Regions from separate parts of the Priestia sp. 3CA3 genome, predicted to be linked through region 4. Evidence: riboswitches for the same ligand, from Rfam matches in the RefSeq annotation. Region 4 holds a riboswitch; each other region holds the start of a gene.
The links. A riboswitch is a leader RNA that binds a small molecule or an ion and turns the genes downstream of it on or off. The one in region 4 is predicted to bind S-adenosylmethionine.
Positions count from the first base shown of each region.

Region 1: linked by a shared signal. The riboswitch ahead of AC1VNJ_RS15880 (trans-sulfuration enzyme family protein) and the one ahead of AC1VNJ_RS22215 (BMP family protein) in region 4 are both predicted to bind S-adenosylmethionine.
Region 2: linked by a shared signal. The riboswitch ahead of AC1VNJ_RS24940 (Na+/H+ antiporter NhaC family protein) and the one ahead of AC1VNJ_RS22215 (BMP family protein) in region 4 are both predicted to bind S-adenosylmethionine.
Region 3: linked by a shared signal. The riboswitch ahead of AC1VNJ_RS15265 (bifunctional homocysteine S-methyltransferase/methylenetetrahydrofolate reductase) and the one ahead of AC1VNJ_RS22215 (BMP family protein) in region 4 are both predicted to bind S-adenosylmethionine.

Region 1 is NZ_JBXENJ010000005.1:334,144-338,968, reverse strand. It holds gene AC1VNJ_RS15890 (hypothetical protein) at 1-142, shown strand, start outside; gene AC1VNJ_RS15885 (trans-sulfuration enzyme family protein) at 179-1,360, opposite strand; gene AC1VNJ_RS15880 (trans-sulfuration enzyme family protein) at 1,341-2,489, opposite strand; SAM riboswitch class I at 2,561-2,678, opposite strand; gene AC1VNJ_RS15875 (hypothetical protein) at 2,845-3,507, opposite strand; gene AC1VNJ_RS15870 (spore coat protein) at 3,577-4,668, opposite strand; gene AC1VNJ_RS15865 (CotH kinase family protein) at 4,800-4,825, opposite strand, start outside.
Region 2 is NZ_JBXENJ010000017.1:23,344-28,168, forward strand. It holds gene splB (spore photoproduct lyase) at 1-360, opposite strand, end outside; gene AC1VNJ_RS24925 (transcriptional regulator SplA domain-containing protein) at 473-721, opposite strand; gene AC1VNJ_RS24930 (LacI family DNA-binding transcriptional regulator) at 807-1,766, opposite strand; gene AC1VNJ_RS24935 (hypothetical protein) at 1,891-2,019, shown strand; gene AC1VNJ_RS24940 (Na+/H+ antiporter NhaC family protein) at 2,059-3,369, opposite strand; SAM riboswitch class I at 3,455-3,561, opposite strand; gene AC1VNJ_RS24945 (ABC transporter permease) at 3,663-4,430, opposite strand; gene AC1VNJ_RS24950 (ABC transporter ATP-binding protein) at 4,423-4,825, opposite strand, start outside.
Region 3 is NZ_JBXENJ010000005.1:218,182-223,006, forward strand. It holds gene metH (methionine synthase) at 1-1,225, opposite strand, end outside; gene AC1VNJ_RS15265 (bifunctional homocysteine S-methyltransferase/methylenetetrahydrofolate reductase) at 1,226-3,064, opposite strand; SAM riboswitch class I at 3,172-3,278, opposite strand; gene AC1VNJ_RS15270 (YkvI family membrane protein) at 3,611-4,645, shown strand; FMN riboswitch at 4,753-4,825, shown strand, end outside.
Region 4 is NZ_JBXENJ010000010.1:18,037-22,861, forward strand. It holds gene AC1VNJ_RS22205 (ABC transporter permease) at 1-59, opposite strand, end outside; gene AC1VNJ_RS22210 (ABC transporter ATP-binding protein) at 34-1,566, opposite strand; gene AC1VNJ_RS22215 (BMP family protein) at 1,649-2,659, opposite strand; SAM riboswitch class I at 2,735-2,841, opposite strand; gene AC1VNJ_RS22220 (hypothetical protein) at 3,194-3,343, shown strand; gene AC1VNJ_RS22225 (hypothetical protein) at 3,434-3,802, opposite strand; gene AC1VNJ_RS22230 (YjgB family protein) at 4,205-4,789, shown strand; gene AC1VNJ_RS22235 (GNAT family N-acetyltransferase) at 4,817-4,825, opposite strand, start outside.

The sequences.
Region 1 (4,825 bases), on a different contig from region 4:
AATGACTCATCCGCGCGTTCGGCAAACACCGCATGTCAAATATCACCTTGGCATAAAAAGAATTCTAAACAGCAGCCTTTCCTCTGATGAAAAAGTTGCGCTTGCGTCCCTATACACAAACCTTTTAGATAGCTGTATATAACGATAGAAAAGGACTTCCTTAATGGAAGTCCTTTTTTTATTTAATTAACGCTTTTTCTTCTAAGCTTTGAAAAACAGCGTTAAAGTCTTGCTTCAAATCCTCGAATTCCTCTAACCCTACTGAAAGGCGAAGAAGTGAATCAGTAATTCCTTTTTCTTCACGTACTTCTTTTGGGATACTTGCATGAGACATTGTTGCAGGATGCGTGAGAATGGATTCAACTGCACCTAGACTAACGCCAATTGAAGCTAATTTGACTCCTTGTAAAATATGTCGTGCTACTTTTTCATCCTGCACTTGGAAAGAAATCATAGCTCCGTATCCATTTGCTTGTTCTGAAATGAGTTTGTGGTCCGGATGACTTTTTAAGCCCGGGTAGTATACACGGCTCACTAGAGATTGTTCTTCAAGCCACTTTGCAAACTGCAGCGCTGTTTTTAACTGCTGATCTAAACGAACTTTTAATGTCTTAATGCCTCGAAGCAGTAAAAAACAATCCTGTGGTCCCAAGATAGCACCAAAAGCATTTTGTACAAACTTTACTTCTTCCGCTAGCTTTTCATCGCTTACCACAACTAGACCGCCAATGACGTCACTGTGGCCGCTGATATATTTTGTAGCACTATGAATGACAATATTTACACCAAGGTCAATCGGCTGCTGTAGATAAGGTGTTAAAAACGTGTTATCCACAATTGTAAGGAGATTGTGCTCCTTCGCCAAACTTGCTACTGCTTTAATATCCGTTACCTGTAAAAATGGATTTGAAGGGCTTTCGATATAAATAGCCTTCGTATCTTTTGTAATAGCTTCTTCTACTTTCTCAACCTTCGTTGTATCAACAAAAGTTGTTTTGATACCAAACTTTGAAAATAATCGTGTTAATACACGATATGTCCCGCCGTACGTATCGTGTGAAACTAAAATTTCATCCCCTGATTCAAAAATAGATAACACCGATGAAATAGCAGCCATACCTGATGAAAAAGCAAAACCAGCGTATCCATTTTCTAGCTGAGCAATAGTGTTTTCTAAAGCCTCACGCGTTGGGTTTCCTGAACGAGAATAGTCATAGCGGCCGTTGTTCGTCTCATCTTCTTGGTTAAATGTAGATACTTGATAAATAGGTACGTTAACCGCTCCAAAATGACCGTCAATTCCTGTATTTGCATGAATTAAGTTCGTACCAAATCTATGTTTATTGTTGTTGGTATGCATCAAATGCCTCCTTTAAATCTTTAATTAAATCATCTGCGTGCTCAATTCCAACTGATAATCGAAGTAAACAGTTTGTTACTCCGACACGATTTCGAATTTCCTCCGGAATGTCAGCGTGTGTTTGACGAGCTGGGAATGTCATTAAACTTTCCACGCCTCCTAAGCTTTCTGCAAATGTAATAACTTTAACATTTTCTAAAAGTACTGACACGATGTCAGGGTGTGAGACAGCAAAAGAAATCATGCCTCCAAATCCAGTTGCTTGTTTCTTCATGATTTCATAGCCCGGATGTGTTTCAAGACCAGGGTAATACACTTTTTCCACGAGATCATGAGCAGTAAGCCAATTTGCAATTTTCAGTGCGTTTTCGTTATGTTTTTCCATACGAAGCGCTAGCGTCTTAATACCGCGCAATAACAGCCAGCTATCTTGTGGACCTAAGATTGCCCCAGCTGCATTTTGATAAAAACGAATTTTTTCTCCTAAGCTACTACATCGAGCGACTACAAGACCAGCAACTACATCATTATGACCCCCAATGTATTTGCTTGCACTATGTATCACAATATCTGCTCCAAGCTCTAAAGGACGCTGATAGTAAGGGGACATGAATGTATTGTCAATGATAGTAAGCAAATCATGCTGTTTAGCTAACGCAATTGCTTCTGGCAAATCAGTCACGTGCATCATTGGATTTGTAGGTGTTTCAATGAATAAAGCTTTCGTGTTGGGACGAAGCGCATCTTTTACTTGCTCGAGATGGGCTGTGTTGACGTACGAAACAGTAATTCCTTGCTCTGAAAAGATTTCATTTAGTACTCGGTACGTTCCTCCGTATAAATCCTCTGATACAATTAAATGATCTCCGTTTTTAAATAGCGCTAAAACTGACATTACACCCGCCATTCCTGAAGCGAATGCTACTCCTACTTCGCCTTTTTCTAAAGCAGCAATTGCTTCTTCCAATGCCGTACGAGTAGGATTTGCCGTACGTGCATAGTCAAATCCTGTACTTTGCCCTAAAGCAGGATGAGCAAATGTTGATGCTTGGTAAATGGGTGTTGTAATAGAACCTGTTGAAGGGTCACGACCTACTCCTGAACGAACTAATAAAGTTTCAATTTTCATCTATTTCTCTCCTTAACTCAAAATAAAAAACACTCTTCACAGATGGAAGAGTGTTCGTTTATACACGATTTCTCTCATCTGTTAGAACAATACTGATGTTCCACAGGAATTAGCACCGTTCAAATGAATGTTTCATTTGATGGTTGCCGGGCATCGCAGGGCCAGTCCCTCCGCCACTCTTGATAAGAGTTCTATATAATTGTTGGTGGTTAACGTTTGTTGTTACTAACTTTAATAAAGATTTTCTTTATTGTCAACATAATTTTCTAAAAAATTTAAATCATCTCATTTGTTTATTCAATATACTTGTCCTGATAAGTACATAAAAAAAGAGACGACACCGAGGTCTCTTTTTCTAAGGCAAGTGCACAGATTTTACGTGAGCTAACTTCCAATACATACTTTCTCCATTTGCCGTAATTAGTTCAACAATATTATTAGAAACTTCTTTAAGTACGCCAATTTTTTCTGATTGATCCCCTAAATCTAATACGACCAGTTGATTTTCATATTTTTTAAGCTGCTCTTCAAAGTTTCTGACAAAAGGTGCAGAGGCAGGCCTTACTGGGAGCTCTTTGTCACTTAAAGAATAAGGGGTTAACTCATTACTATAAGGGGTAAGCCATTTCAAATGATGTAGAGAAACAAAGACATTTTTATACACTGGAGAATAAAACACAAGATAATCATTCAGCACGCTTGTAATATAGCCATGCAATGATTTTCCTCCTGTTACATAAATTTCAATAAATTTCCCTTTTGCCTGCTGTAAAATATTACGATAAGAAATCCGCTGACTTTCTTCTATTAAGTTCTCTTCTATGGTTCGTAAAGGTGTATAATCTTCTTCTGAAACCTCTCGCAAGCGATGTATGTGTAAAAGAGGAATATACAAATAATCATGTCCATTATATAAAACCATTACATCTAACCCGAGATCAACAAGTTTTCCTATAAACGTTGTTTTCCCTGATATATCGACTTCAACAATTTTATCAATATAATGATTCATACTCATTCTCATTCTCCTCCTTTTTCCTATATGATAGAAAAGGTGCTTTATAAGCACCTTTTACGTTCCAGTTCGTCATGCTTTCCAACGATAATTTTTCGTTTTAATAACTTTTTCACCTGGTGTTGAAGAGCGTGAACCCGTACGGCGTCCTCCCGAGCGATCGTCTGTGCGACCTCCTGTACGTCTTCCGGTACGTCTTCCGGTACGGTCTCCAGTACGGCCATCCGTGCGACCTCCGGTTCTATCTACTGTAGTTGACTCTTGCATAGAATCTTCTTCATTTGTATCTCCATTTTGCTCAGAATTTTCTTCATTTTGCTTGAAAGATCCTTTTGATCCTAAGGCAATGGTTTTTACGTGTCTTGGTTGTAAACGTAAAACTTGATTATTTTGTACAAGAGTAAAGTTTCCACTGCGGCTTTGAACTAATACACCTTCCACAGCCTCTGGGCCTCCACCGTTAATAGCTACCCATCTATGTGAAAACTCTTCAAACAGTTCATTAAAACTTTTCGCTTTGATATAATCAGGTGTTTCTTCAACTAATAATGGATTTTGCGGAACAACAGGTGTATTTTTGCTTACAACTTCACTTACACTCTTTATATGCTCTACATTGATATAAACGACGCCGTCATCTTCTGTTAATAATACGACATACGCAGATTCAAATGAGCCTAATACGTCAAGGATTTTACCCACTTTCTTCTCTGGACCACCTTGATTTATTTGCACCTGCTTATCTTTCATTAATAATAGAGTACCTGCAAATGTGTTAGCTCTGTGAAGTTCTACTTCACTATTAAATCCAGAAAATGTTTGTGCCGAATTAGACTTCGTATCCTCTGTAATGCTTTTAACATGGGCAAGCTGATAATAAATAAATGTATACTGCTGCTGTGGAATAAGCTGAGCCGGCTGATTATTTTGCTGGTTGTTATTTTGATTTGTTTCAAGAGCAAGTGTTAAATAATCTGATTGAACGTCAATTAAATATCCCGTTTTAGATTCAGGCCCTCCGCGATAGACAGTTACTACTCTCCCTTTTAATGGTTTAAAGTGGGCAGAGTAGCCCGTGCTTTCAGATTGTTGAACTTTACGAGCGCGACTACGATTGGCATTTTGAGTTTGGTCTTGATTTTGGTCGTAGTAATAGTTACTCATTATTTTTCCTCCTTATTAATTGTCCTTATTGGTCATTCATAATGTATATATACGTATCATGTACAGCTATTGTCTTCCTGCATTTGCCTATTATTCTTAAATTCCACTTTTGCCTATCAGTCTAGTAAAATTCAAAAATCAAAAAGATGACTTTTAA
Region 2 (4,825 bases), on a different contig from region 4:
TAATATTTCTTCCACATTCACGTACGTGCGAATATATGGTTTGCTTCCCATTGTTGTCTGCAAATAACAATAGTGACAGTGCCCCATACACCCTGTTGCAAAAGGTATTGCATATTCAGCTGACGGTTTAGATGTATCAAATTTCAAGGTTTTACGCACACCAACTACTAAAGTAGACTTGGCATTGCGGTATTTTTGCAAATCATTTTTTCCCGGTATATTACGCACTTGATTATGAGAAGTTGTTTGACGAATCTCAATTCCCATCTTCTCAAATTTTTCTTTTAATTGAACACCAAGCGGGTACTCCATTGCCCCTGGCTCAATGTATACTAATTGAGGTACAAAAGGTTTTATCATCATGTACACTTCCTTTTTTCTAATACTAATAGCGTTTGAAAAATAAAAAGACTCTATCCATGGTAATTATTTTCCACATCAAAAAAGACTCTCTATTTAAGAGAGCCTTTCGTCAATCATATTGTTCATAATCAAATATCTTGTTATACATGTTCTCTGCTTCTTCATACGTTGAATACACGGCATCATCTTCAGCTAACAAATGATAAGACTCATGCAGAAACAGCGCTTTTTCACCTTTATTTTCAGGATGTTCAACAATTTCAGCTTGATTAATATTGGCAACGTTTGCCGTATGAGGATTTCGGTAAATAACAAATACTTGATCTCCTACTTGATATTCTTTTTTCTCCACGATCATCATCCTTTTCTTCTTTCTTTACTCGTATGATGTCCGCTTTTACTCATTTTATCCGATAAAAACACGCGGTGAGATCATCAAGAATTTATACGCTTTTACGCTCAATAAACCGAAAAGGAAGCTCAATTTTTTGAGGATCCTTGCTCCTGACTAGTTTAAAAAGCGTTTCGCCCATTTCTTTGAGAGGAAGTTCGATCGTTGTGATTTGTAAATAAGAAGAAAGCGGATGATTATCAAAACCAATAATAGCTAAATCGCCTGGAACTGATATACCCGCTTGTTCGCACTGAGCTTTTATACCAATAGCGACTTGATCGTTTGTTACTAAAAGCGCCTGAGGCCGATTTTTCATCTGCACCAATTTTTTCACCACTTTTTCACCATCTGTCACGTTCAAACAGCCTTGAAACACCCATTCCGGATGATAAGGCTCATTTATTCTTTCTACATATTCTTTGTATGCTTGCTGTCTCTGTTGACTATTTGTACCCGTCATTCTTCCAATACAGTAGCCAATATCCGTATATCCTTTTTCTTTTAAATACATGAGCGCTTTCTTAAAAGCTGCATAATGATCAACGTATACGGAGCGAATAGAACGATTTTGTACGTTTTCGCACACGGCTATCGGCCCGTACTGCTGATAATATTCAATCGTGCTCCAGCTGCCTGCTCTAGAACAAATAATCACTCCATCAACCTGCTTTGTTTTTAGCATATGAAGCGCTTCTTCTTCTTTTTTTACATCATAGTTCGTCTGACAAATAACAAGCTGATACTGCTTTTCTAACGCTTGAGAGGCCACTCCTTCTAAAAGCAGACTGAAATAAGGATGATTAATAAAAGGCAAGACGACGGCAATCATATTTGTTTTCCCTTTTGATAAGTGAACGGCATTAATGTTTTGTTCGTAATTAAGTTCTTGAATTACTTCTTCTACCAGACGGCGCTTTTCTTCTTTTACATACGGATGATGATTTAAAACCCGTGACACGGTCGAAACAGATACACCAGCTTTTTTTGCGATATCTCGGATATTTGTCATGTTTTCACCTTTTTCTCTTGCGCTGAAACGCGTTTCATACTTTATTCTCATTATAAAGTGAAAAAGCAATAAGCTAAACCCGTTACAATCATGTTTTTATTCACTTATATAAGGAGGTCATATCATGGGTATTTTATTATTCATTTTATTATGCGGAATTGAAATCGGAGGAGCGGCTTATGCACTTAAACAAAATGAGACACTTTGGAAGGAGCTAGATGAAAAAAAGCCGACTGATTTTTTCAAACAGTAAAAAACCCTTAAAAAGAATGTTCTTTTTAAGGGTTTGATATTACGCAGCTTCTTTAGATGATTTTGATTTTTTATTTAAACGAGGAAAGCCAATTACAATCGCAATGATACCGCAAACCGCTGTTAACATTGGATAGAATGTAAATGGAATAATCTCAACCGGTGAAACTTTAGCAAATCCTGCTGCGAGAAGCATTTGTGCACCGTAAGGGATAAGCCCTTGAACGCTGCATGAAAACAAGTCGAGCAGACTGGCTGATTTACGATTATCAATTGAATACTTATCAGAGATTTCTTTCGCTAACGGACCTGCTGTAATAATTGAAATCGTGTTATTAGCCGTGGCTAAATTGGTTAAACTTACTAATCCAGCGATACTGAATTCTCCGCCTTTTTTTGTTTGAATGCGTCGTGTTAATAGGTTCAATAAGAACTGAATACCGCCGTTATAGCGAATGAGTTCAACCATTCCGCCAATTAAAAGAGATAAAATAATTAATTCCGACATTCCGCCAATACCTTCCGTCACAGTTTTAGCAAGAGAAGAAAGCGTGTAGCTTCCGTCAGCTAATCCAATCACGCCGGCTAATACAATTCCTCCGGTTAAAATGCTTAATACGTTTGCACCAAATATGGCAGCAACGAGTACGCCGACATAAGGCAAGATTTTAAACCAGCTAAAATCTTTAATTTCTACTGATGACGTATTGCCTAGCGTCATTACAAGTAATAAAATCACTGTAACAATCGCTGCAGGAAGGACAATAAAAAAGTTTACTTTTAATTTATCTGACATATTTGTTTTTTGCGTACGAACTGCCGCAATGGTCGTATCAGAGATTACGGATAAATTATCTCCAAACATTGCACCACCAACAACAGCAGCAATTGCCAATGTAATGGATACATGCGCCTGCTCACTGATTCCTACAGCGATAGGCCCTAACGCAGCGATCGTTCCCATTGACGTTCCCATCGAAATTGAAATGAATGCGCCAATAACAAAGATTCCGACTACCACTAAGCTTTGCGGAAGTACAGAAAGCGCTAAGTTTACCGTTGAATCAACAGCTCCCATGCCTTTAGCGACTTGAGAAAAAGCACCTGCCAAAATAAAAATAAGTACCATAATAATGATATCAGGATGCCCTGCTCCTTTAGCAAAGCGTTCCACTTTTACATTAAGTGAATCTTTGCGGTTCATAGCCAGCGCCACAATGGCTGCAATGATAATAGCTACTAATACAGGCAGCTTATAAAAATCTCCCGTTATAATTCCTGATCCGACAAACAGGACTAAAAAGACGCCCAGCGGTAACAGCGCCCAGCCGTTTCCTTTTTGTTGTTCCATTCTTAACACCTCTTGTTTACGTAATAAAAAAAGACCTCTTCTTATTGATAAGAAGAGGTCTCTTATTTGTATCATAAGATTACCCTTCTCATCTTCCAAACGAAACATCGTCTGCTGGATTTGGCACCGCACTGCGTACAGCCAGTTGCCGAGACATCATAGGGCCAGTCCCTCCGTCTCTCTTGATAAGAAGTTTATAGTTGTTTTAAAAATAGTCTTTCACTACTGTAATCTCTTTTTATTTAATTGTCAAATGCTATTTTAGAAAAATATATAGTGTGAAAATTCTCACATCAATTAGCTACGTCACGTTTTAAAAACGCCACCCACGCTACGCCTATAAAGAAGACAAAGTGTGCAACTAAGATGAAGATTGAAAATGGAATTGTCATTCCGTCAAACATCGTCTTCATTCCGTCCATATACTGCACAAAGTTTGTGTTGGCGAACAGTAAAAATTTCCCCCACCATAGACCAAACTGCGATACTATCCCAGTTACTGCTTTCGCCCCAATACTTACGACAATAGCTAGACTTGAAGCAAGCGCGCTGTTTCTAAATAAAGACGACAGCATGAATGCGAACGTCATCATCATAAACGTTTCCATATACGCGCTGTCATACGTAAGCGTAATGTTTTTAAGCAGCTGCGCATCTCCTTCTAGACTGGCAAATCCAAAGAACAATGCTCCCCATACAAACGAAAAAAGCAAATAGCTCAGCAAGTAATACAAGCTAATTAAAACGAGCGTTATGTACTTGGACGTTAAAATCGTTGAACGTCTAGCAGGGCGAATTAAAAGAAGCTTAATGGTACCCGCTTCAAACTCTTTTGCAACCATTGATCCTCCAACAGCAAGCGCGAAAAATTGAACGAGGATCAGCATGCCTGCACTAAATGACAGGAAATTCAATATGTTGTCTTCCGTTCCTGCGCTGTTTGCTACTTTCTTCATTAAAAGAGCCATACAAAGAGTTAAGATGCCGATTGTAATAAACGTGACTTTTGTACTTCTTTTGTAAAACCATTTCATATGTTCATTTTGAATTAACTTAAGCATGGTGCTCTCCCTCCGTAACGGACATAAACGAATCTTCAAGCGTCTCATAAACAGGAGTGATTCGGTAGACTAAAATATCGCTGTCCACTAATTTTCTATTCACAGCTGGAATTTGTTCTTTCATAATCACTACATCAATACTATCGGATTTTATTGTTACTTGGAATTCTTGAGATAAAAGATCCGCTGCTTGTTGCACGTCAGATACTTCAAATTCTACATACATCCCTTGATCTTGACGATTTGGAGATAGATCTTGAACAGCTTTTAACTCGCCGTTTTGAATAATACCAACGCGGTCACATAATGCTTCCACTTCTTTTAATAAGTGGCTCGCGATTAAAATTGAAATACCTTCTTCCCTGCAGAGGGTTTGTAAATATGTACGAAATTCT
Region 3 (4,825 bases), on a different contig from region 4:
TTACAAGAGGAACCTTCACTTTTTTTACAACTTCTTGAATAAATTCCTCCATGTCTTCCATTTCTTCACGGTCTGGATCTGCTAAGCAAATATCAATAACGTGAGCACCATTTTTAACTTGAGCACGCGCAATTTCAGATGCTTCTTCAATTTTCCCTTCCGCAATCAGACGCTTGAACTTGCGAGAACCGATTACATTCGTACGTTCTCCCACAAAAAGAGGGCGCATAGAATCGTCATATACAAGCGGTTCAATACCGGTTACAGCATGATTATGCTCGGAGCGATCAAGCGAACGAGGAGCAACCTCTTTTACCGCTTCAGCAAGTGCTTTAATATGAGCAGGCGTTGTACCACAGCATCCGCCTACAAAGTTCAGCCAGCCTTTATCAGCAAATCCTTTAATTTTTTGAGCCAGCAGCTCAGGGGACTCATGATAATTGCCTTCTTCATCCGGAAGTCCAGCGTTTGGATAACAGCTAACAGCTGAAGTGGCTAGGTCTGAAAGAGAGCGAATATGATCCGTCATAAATTCAGGACCTGTCGCGCAGTTAAGTCCGACTGAAAGAGGCTTCATGTGTTCCAGTGATAAGTAAAAAGATTCGATATCTTGACCAGCGAGAGTTGTTCCCATTGGCTCAATCGTTCCTGAAATCATAATTGGAACTTCTATTTTCAGTTTTTCAAACGCCGCTGTAATGCCTAAAAACGCAGCTTTTACGTTCAGCATGTCTTGACAGGTTTCGACTAGAAGTAAGTCGACGCCGCCGTCTAACAAACCCCGAGCTTGCTCTTCGTACGATTCTACTAACTCAGGGAATGTAATACCTCCCGTAACAGAGAGAGTTTTAGTGGTAGGGCCGATAGCTCCAGCTACGAACCTAGGCCATTCGGGAGTTGAATATTTATCGCGGGCTGCACAAGCAAGCTTCACAGCTTCGATATTCAATTCATACGCCAAGTGGCCTAAATCGTATTCATCAAGTACGGTAGATGTTGAGCCAAACGTATTGGTTTCAATGATGTCAGCACCCGCTGCAAAGTACTCTTCATGAATGCGCTGAATCACATGAGGCGCTGTTCGGGTCAAATATTCGTTGCAGCCTTCATATTCTTCGCCGCCAAAATCTTCAGCGGTTAAATCAGCATCTTGAATCATCGTTCCCATTGCTCCATCGATGACGAGTATTCGCTTCTTTAGTTGTTGTTCGATAAGTGAGCTCATTTATATCTTCCTTTCTGATGTAACGAGTTGCTTGTCATGAATATAGCGTGTTAGAATTTCGGTCATTTCATAGCGCATAAACGGCGTAATTAAGTAAATACCGTCAAATAGCTCATATGCTGTATCAATTAAGTGTTTTGCAATCGCAAGGCCTTCGACTTCACCGCGAATCCGGTCATTTCCCGTTGCGTCCATACGTTCTAGAATATCTTCTGATAATTTAATTCCAGGTACTTCATGGTGAATAAATCGAGCATTTCTTGCGCTTGTTAACGGCATGATCCCGATGTATACCGGTGTTGTTAAATGTTTGGTTGCTTCATATACCTCTTCAATTTGCTTAGTTGAATAGAGAGGCTGAGTAATGAAATAGTGAGCCCCGCAGTCGATTTTCTTTTCCAAGCGCTGAACGGCTCGGTCTAAGTGACGCACGTTTGGGTTAAAGGCAGCTGCAATGGAAAAATTGGTTTTTTGACCAAGCGGTTTGCCGGAATAAGATAGGCCTTCATTAAACTGAGCGATTAAACTAATCAAGTCAAATGAAGATAAATCATAGACCGAAGTGGCGCCAGGGAAATCGCCAACTTTTGACGGATCACCGGTAATTGCAAGCACTTGATTCATTCCTAGCGTATGAAGTCCCATTAAATGAGATTGAAGTCCAATTAAATTTCGGTCGCGACAGGTAATATGAATAAGCGGTCGTGCTTTTGTTTCTTGTTGCATCAGTGTTGCCATTGCCAAGTTGCTGATGCGAGGTGAGGCAAGAGAATTATCAGCTAATGTAATAGCATCTACGCCGACTTTATCAAGTGCTTTTGCGCCTTCTAAAAATTTCGTCGGACCAAGCTGTTTAGGCGGATCCAGCTCGACGATAACCGAGCGGCGCTTCTTCACAATTTCGTGCATATGAGGTTTATCCTGCTGCTCACGCTCTTGAACCGTAACGGCTGGTCTCATTTTAACGACTTTGCTTGTAATCGGAGGCAGGTCTTTTAAGGCAGACGACATGGCGCGTACGTGAGCTGGTGTTGTACCGCAGCATCCTCCAATTAAGCGAACCCCTTGTTCGCGGAATAAACGCGCGCTTTCTACAAAGTAGTCTTCATTCGTTTCATATTCCAGCTTGCCTTCCACATACGCCGGAAGGCTGGCATTAGGGTAAGCTGATAAGAAAGCACGATCAGGAAGCGGTACTTCTTCAAGAGACTGAATCATATGATAAGGACCTAAACGGCAGTTTAGCCCGACAACATCTGCTCCCAAGTCTTCTAATTCTTTTAATGCATCTGCTAAAGGACGCCCATCTTGCAGTACGCCAATATCATGCAGGGAAACGTGGGTAATAATAGGCTTATCCGTTTCTTTTCTTGCTAGTGTAAGAACGGTCTTTAATTCTTCGAAATCATAGTATGTTTCAAATAAAAGGCCATCCACGCCTTCATTTAAAAGCCAAAACATTTGTTCACGAATGCTTCGCTTAACCTCTTCTAAACTAATAGCATTTTTTTGGAAAGAACGAATTCCGCCGAGTGTACCAACCACGTAAGCCTGATCTTTTGCAGCTTGTTTCGCTAATTTTACACCAGCAACATTGATGTCTTTGACTGAATCTTCTAATCCATAACGGGCAAGTTTTTGATAATTAGCAGCGTACGTATTTGTTTGAATAACGTTTGCACCAGCTTCTACATAGGCTCTGTGAATACGAGAAACCTCTTCTGGTTTGGTGATGTTTAGTTCTTCAAAACAGCTGTCAATACCGTGTGAGTAAAGGAGGGTACCAGTGGCACCATCCCCAATTAAAATTTTAGACTTTAAATCTTCAAGTAACCCCATGTCAAAACCTCCTTAAATTGTTCCGCTTCTATTTCACGAGTGATTCGTTTTATGCAATATGCCGATAAAATAGAAAAAGTCTTCTTAAGAAGAAGACTTTTTTCGCCTTCTTATCTTCCAAGCAATAAATTGCTTGCTGGATTTAGCACCATGTCTCTAACGACTGGTTGCTGAGGTTTCAAAGGGCCAGTCCCTCCACCTCTCATGATAAGAATCAATTGTATATAATTGAAACATATTTTTTTAAATAGAAAGAATACTTATTTAATAATTTATCTGATTTTTAGAAATTATACAACAGTAAATTGTGAATTTCCAGCAAATATTGAGGAAAATTTAAAAGCTAAAGGAAAAATATCCGTATATTTTGTTTGAAAACTGCCGTTATGTTAAGGGATAAAGGGTTTTCATGAAAAAAACAAGAAGGAAATAAAAAAACGAAAAAGGAACAGCACCGGGTGAGGCGAGGATTTACATATAAAAGGCTCGTCTTTTTTTAACCGTTTCTACATATAGTGAACTATGAAGGGTAGAAGGGTGATGGGCATGAAAAGGTGGAAACTCACGCTGCAGGTTGCTGCTACGTATGTAGGCACCGTTGTAGGAGCCGGTTTTGCAACAGGCAAGGAAATTGTTCAATTTTTTACACAGTACGGGGAACTTGGAATGGTTGGAATTTTGGTCAGCGGCTTGTTTTTTATTTGGCTAGGTTCGAAAATGATGCTGCTTTCGCACGCAATTGGGGCTTCTTCTTATCAGCAGCTTAATACATATTTATTTGGTGATGTACTTGGAAAAGCGGTAAACGGTGTAATGATCGTCATTTTATTTGGAGTAACTTCAGTCATGCTAGCGAGTACGGGGGCAATAGGAAAAGAACAGTTCGGGCTGTGGCCTCCTGTTGGGATGGTTTGTACAATTGTTTTAACTTATATATTTATCGCAAGAGGAATTAACGGTATTTTAATGGTTAATTCTCTTGTTGTGCCGATGATGCTTTCATTTGCTTTTATCATCTTTGTGCCAAATGTCAGCTATTTCTCACTGATTCAAACGAAGCCAGACTTAACGCTCGTCACACAGTGGAAGTGGGCGGTTAGTCCCTTTTTATATATTTCCCTAAATCTAGCTTTGGCTCAGGCCGTTTTAGTTCCATTAGGAAGCTCCGTGAAAGATAAGAGCGTGATCAAAAAAGGGGCCGTAATAGGAGGATGTGTACTTACGTTTATGCTTGTTTCTACTCATCTTGCCCTTTCCAATTTGCCTTATTCATTTCAACTTGATATTCCTATGAGTGCCGTTGTTAAAAATATCTCAGCGTGGGTGAATGTTTTATTTACGGTAGTTGTGTTAGGCGAGATTTTTACTACATTGATTGGAAATGTATTTGGAATCGCTAAACAGCTTCAATCATTTCTTCCCCTGAATGACAAACAAGCTTTTGCGTTTATTATCTTGGCATGCTTTATTATCGGGCAATTTGGATATGCTCAGCTTCTTGAGTTTTTGTATCCGATATTTGGCTATATTGGACTAGCTTTTGTATGGATGCTATGTATTAAAAAAGAAAAAATAAGCTAAAAGCTGGATTTTGAAGAGCGGATGTGAAAAAACGAAGTTAAATGATGTGACAAGTCGATTTTACTTTGCTATAATGTAAAACAAATAAGACTCTAGCAGTCGAATATATTATCCTTCGGGGTCGGGTGTAAGTCCCAACCGGCGGTGATAAAGCATATGCTTTTAAGCCCGTGACCCGTT
Region 4 (4,825 bases):
AAAATGACTGCAATAACTGGCTGGATTAATGATTTAAGAAGTTTCTGCAACTGTATCACCTTCTACCGTTCCTCCTGCCATTAATATGCTTAATGTCTCTTCCGTTGCTTCTTCCCTTGTAAGCTCTCCAACAATACTGCCTTCGTACATAACTAAAATTCGATCTGATAGTGAGATAATCTCCGACAGTTCTGAAGACACAAGTAAAATAGCAGATCCATTATTCCGTTTTTGAATCAATGCATCATGAATACGTTCCATTGCTCCGATATCCACTCCTCGCGTTGGTTCAGCAGCAAGTAGAAAAGAAGTGTTTTGGCCAAGCTCTCTGGCAACAATCAATTTTTGCAGATTCCCCCCTGAAAGTTCTCCAGCTTTTTGCTTAGATGAAGTGGCTTTAATGGAAAATTCATTTATCCATCCCTCCACGCTCGACTTGAATATCTTTCTTTTCAGCCAGCCCATCTTCGAGTAAGAAGCTTTATACTGATAGCCCATCAGCGCATTTTCCTCGATCGTATCGTCTTTAGAGGCTCCCCACATATAGCGGTCTTCTGGAATATGAGCAATTCCTGCCTCTCTTCTTTCACGCACAGATCGCCCTGTAAGATCTTCATCTCCAAGTTTGATACTTCCGGTGTCTGTTTCTACTAATCCAGCAATTGCTTGAAGCAGCTCTGACTGCCCATTTCCTGAAACCCCTGCAATACCGACAATTTCGCCTGCAGAAACGTGAAGAGACACATTTTGCAACACGTTTTTTTGTCCTTTTCCTTTTAAAAAGAGATTTTGTACGCTTAAATGAGAAGTGCTTTGTGATGGCACTCTTGCAGGACGCTCTTTTAATTCTCGTCCTACCATCAGCTTGGCTAAATGGTGAGCATTAGTAGATTCTTTATTTGTGACGCCGGCTACTTTACCATTTCGCAGAACCGTGATGCGGTCCGCTACTTCCATCACTTCTTGCAGCTTATGTGTAATAATAATGATGCTTTTTCCTTGTGAAGCCAAAAAACGGATTGTTTTTAATAGTTCCTTCACTTCATGAGGAGTAAGTACAGCGGTAGGCTCGTCTAAAACAATGATTTCTGCTCCTTGATACAGCACTTTTAAAATTTCAATCTTTTGCTGTTCTCCAATTGAGCAATGCTTTACTTTTTTATGAACATCTACTGAAATCTGATAGGTTTGGGTTAATTGCTGAACATCCTCTTTCGCCTGCCTTCTATTAAAAAAGAGACCTTTCTTTGGCTCATGCCCCAAGACAATATTTTCAGCCACTGAAAAATGAGGAAAAACCATAAAATGCTGATGCACCATGCCTATTCCGTTTTTAATCGCATCCGCAGGAGATGAAAACGAGACGGTTTTCCCATGTAGCTGAATACTTCCTGAACTCGGCTTTTCCATTCCGTAAAGCATCCTCATCAACGTTGTTTTACCAGCACCGTTCTCTCCGACCAGCGCGTGAACCTCGCCTTTTTTTAGCGTAAAAGACACGTTATCGTTTGCTAAAAATGAACCGTATTTCTTCGTTAAATTCGTTAACTGCAGCAGCTCACTCATTCCATTCATTGCTCCTTTCCCCTTTAGGTTTTTTTCAAAAATAAGAAAGAGAAGCCAGCCTTACTCGACTTCTCTTCTCAACTCACTTTGCTAACGGATCTTTTACCACTGTTTTTCCATCAATAATCGAATCTTTAATTTCTTTTAATTGATTAATCACATCTTGTCCTACAAAGTCACTAAGAGGCGTCTTGCTGTCTTGAGTCACATACGTTAACCCAACACCTTTTTCTTTTAAGCCGTATGTCACTACGCCCGATTTAAATTTGTCATTTGCGAGTGCTTCTACCGTTTCATAAGCAGCTGCATCAGATCCTTTTAACTGCGATAAAACGATATGCTCAGGATCTACTTCCGTACGGTCAATATCTTGTCCTGCCGTATAAAAACCTTTTTCTTTTGCTGCTTCAAATACACCCAAGTCGCCTACTGCTGATGCTCCGGCGATAAAATCAGCGCCTTTTGAAGCTTGTAAAATAGCAAGTTCTTTTGCTTTAGCTGGATCAGAGAAGCTTCCAACATAGTTTACTAGAAACTCTGCTTTTGGATTTGTTGATTGTAATCCTTCTTTAAAACTTACCGTCCATTTTTTTAATAATGGAATATCATCAGCTGCAACCATTCCTACTTTATTCGTTTTCGTAATCAATCCTGCCGCTGCTCCTAATAAATATGAAGCTTCTTGCTCACGAAATACAACGCTTCTTACATTTGGTAAATCGACCACTGTATCAATAATCGCAAATTGACGCTGCGGATTTTCTTGAGCTACTTTTTTCAACGCATCTTCGGATTCAAAAGAAGATGTAATAATCAAGTCATAATTTTCGGCTACCGCAGCACGCAAATTACTTTCAATGGCTGCTTGGTCCGTAGATTCAATTGTCTTTACATCAATGTTATACTTCTTCCCAGCGCGCTTTGCTCCATCATCCATTTGCTGAAAAAACGGGTTAACTCCAATCTTTTCAGGCAAAACAAGAGCAATTCGCTTCTTTCCTTTCTCTTCACTTCCACTGCTTTTTGTACTTTTTGACTGACAGCCCGTTACGAGTAATACAAGCGCAACTGCTAAAATAAGAAATCTCTTCATTTAACTTACTCCCCCTATAATATAAAAAAAGCTCTTCCTTTATATAAAGGAAGAGCTCGTTAACCAAACGTCTCTTCCTCATCTTCAAGAACATACTGTTCTTAAGGATTTGGCACCATTCTGTCATAGACAGTGGTTGCCGGGTTTCACAGGGCCAGTCCCTCCACCTCTCTTGATAAGGAAAACAATAGCTATTTATTTTATGTAATATAGTCAATATTAATAGTTTTTCAACAATTGTCAATATTATTTTTCTTTTTCACGCAAAAAAACTTCAAAAACAGATAGGATTATACGGTTTTAGTCTACTAAAATATAAAATAAAAGTTAAAGCCTTTACCTCACTTCTTGAATCATTCTATACTTCTTCACAAAGCACTTATACTGAATCTGTTGACGGTCAAGAGGGTTTAGTGGTAGCAAATAAGTTCTATTATACCTCTTCGGTTAATGTGTTATTAATTGAAACTACTTTACCAATAATGTTAGATTTTTCCTTAGTAATATTGTTAAGAGGTGTTAACGGTGAAATTAATGAAAGAACTATCTGGCATAGCTATTGGGCTTATTATCGCTTTAGCCGTTTCAAAAACATTTTTTGATACCCCGACCAACATTGGAATCATAGTTATTTTTATTACGAGTATGATCGTAACAGGGATAGCAAGAGTAAAACTAAGATGAGATAATCTAACAAAAAAACGCCACCTTTTATTCGCAAGGTGGTGTTTTCTTTTAATGATTTTAGTATGTAGTAATTCCAAGTGAAGGCTTTTACCCTTCTCCATCAATCATCGTATACTTCCTAGCAAAGCGCTTGTAGTAAATTTGCTCATCCTCTTGTCCATTGTTAAAAACAAGTCGGTTATGATCAATATCTTTCTCTTTTAACACATAGCCTTTTTCATCCATCAGTTGAATATATTCATCTAAATGTCCTTTTTTCACCATATAGTAAAGAACATTATCTGAATCCGTAGTCTTTGCTACATCTTGACTTCCCACTTCTAACTTGAATACGGCTGTTGCTGTTTGAATGGGACGGTAGTCTCCAAACACCTTTTCCCAGTTTAGTAGTAGCAGCGCGCCGAAGATTATGATACATCCTCCAGCGGCTACGGTTAGTACAAATCGTTTTGACACTTCTTTCTCTCCTTTACATTCTTTTTCTTCTATTTAACACAACAGATTGCCCTAAACTTGTTTTGACGCCAAGCCCTAGATACACAGCTGCAATATATATTTTTAACAAATACTTGATTTATTGTATCATACTTACAGTTATTATCTAGTTTTTTATAAAGACTTAGAACCCTCCCTATATTACGTTTTTTTACATAATAAAGGAATAAAAACAAATCTTTTTACCTATGAGAAATGAATCGTTTTTTGCTTTTCACCTTACCTGACGTTTATATTCTGAAAGGCGTGTTACATTATATATATCAGTTATCAACTCAACTAAGACTCCTTGACCATTCTGGCCTACCTTCTCTTTTAGGTAGACTGAGATTGCTAAATCGTTATATATAGGAGGAAAAAATCATGAAAATGAAACAACGACTATCAAAAGCGGCTGCTGCTGCGACGATTACAGGAATTGCTGCGTTTGGATTTGCTCCTGTCGCTCAGCTTGATACCCCAGCACACGCAGCTACATCTCAAGAAACAAGCAGCCAAAGTCAAACAGCTGTAAAAAACATTAACGAAATTTATAACGCCGCGGTGCAAGGTGAAGTGCCGCGATTAACAGCAGACTTTAAAATTGGCAAAACCCTGCGTAAAGATGTTCGGGATCAGTTCGGTCCTCCGCCTGAAGGTTCATCAAATAACTTTGACTACTATCATGCGGAAATGGGCCATCCTGGATATGCATTTGGCTATGACCAAAATAATGTCATTAACGAAATTCGCTATTTTGGTACAAATGTAGAGCGTCAAACAAATTTAGGGTCCATCACGCAAGCTAACTTAAAGAAAGAATTAGGTCAGCCAAACTTTACAAGCAAAGTAAAAGGTGATGGTACGACTCAAACGAGATACACGTATCACGCCGGCGCCTATGATCTTGAATTTATTTTTGATGATAGCAAAACGTTGAATCACGTAAACTTAGTTGCAAAACCTTAAGAAATAGAAAAAGTAGCAGGCAGCCTGCTACTTTTT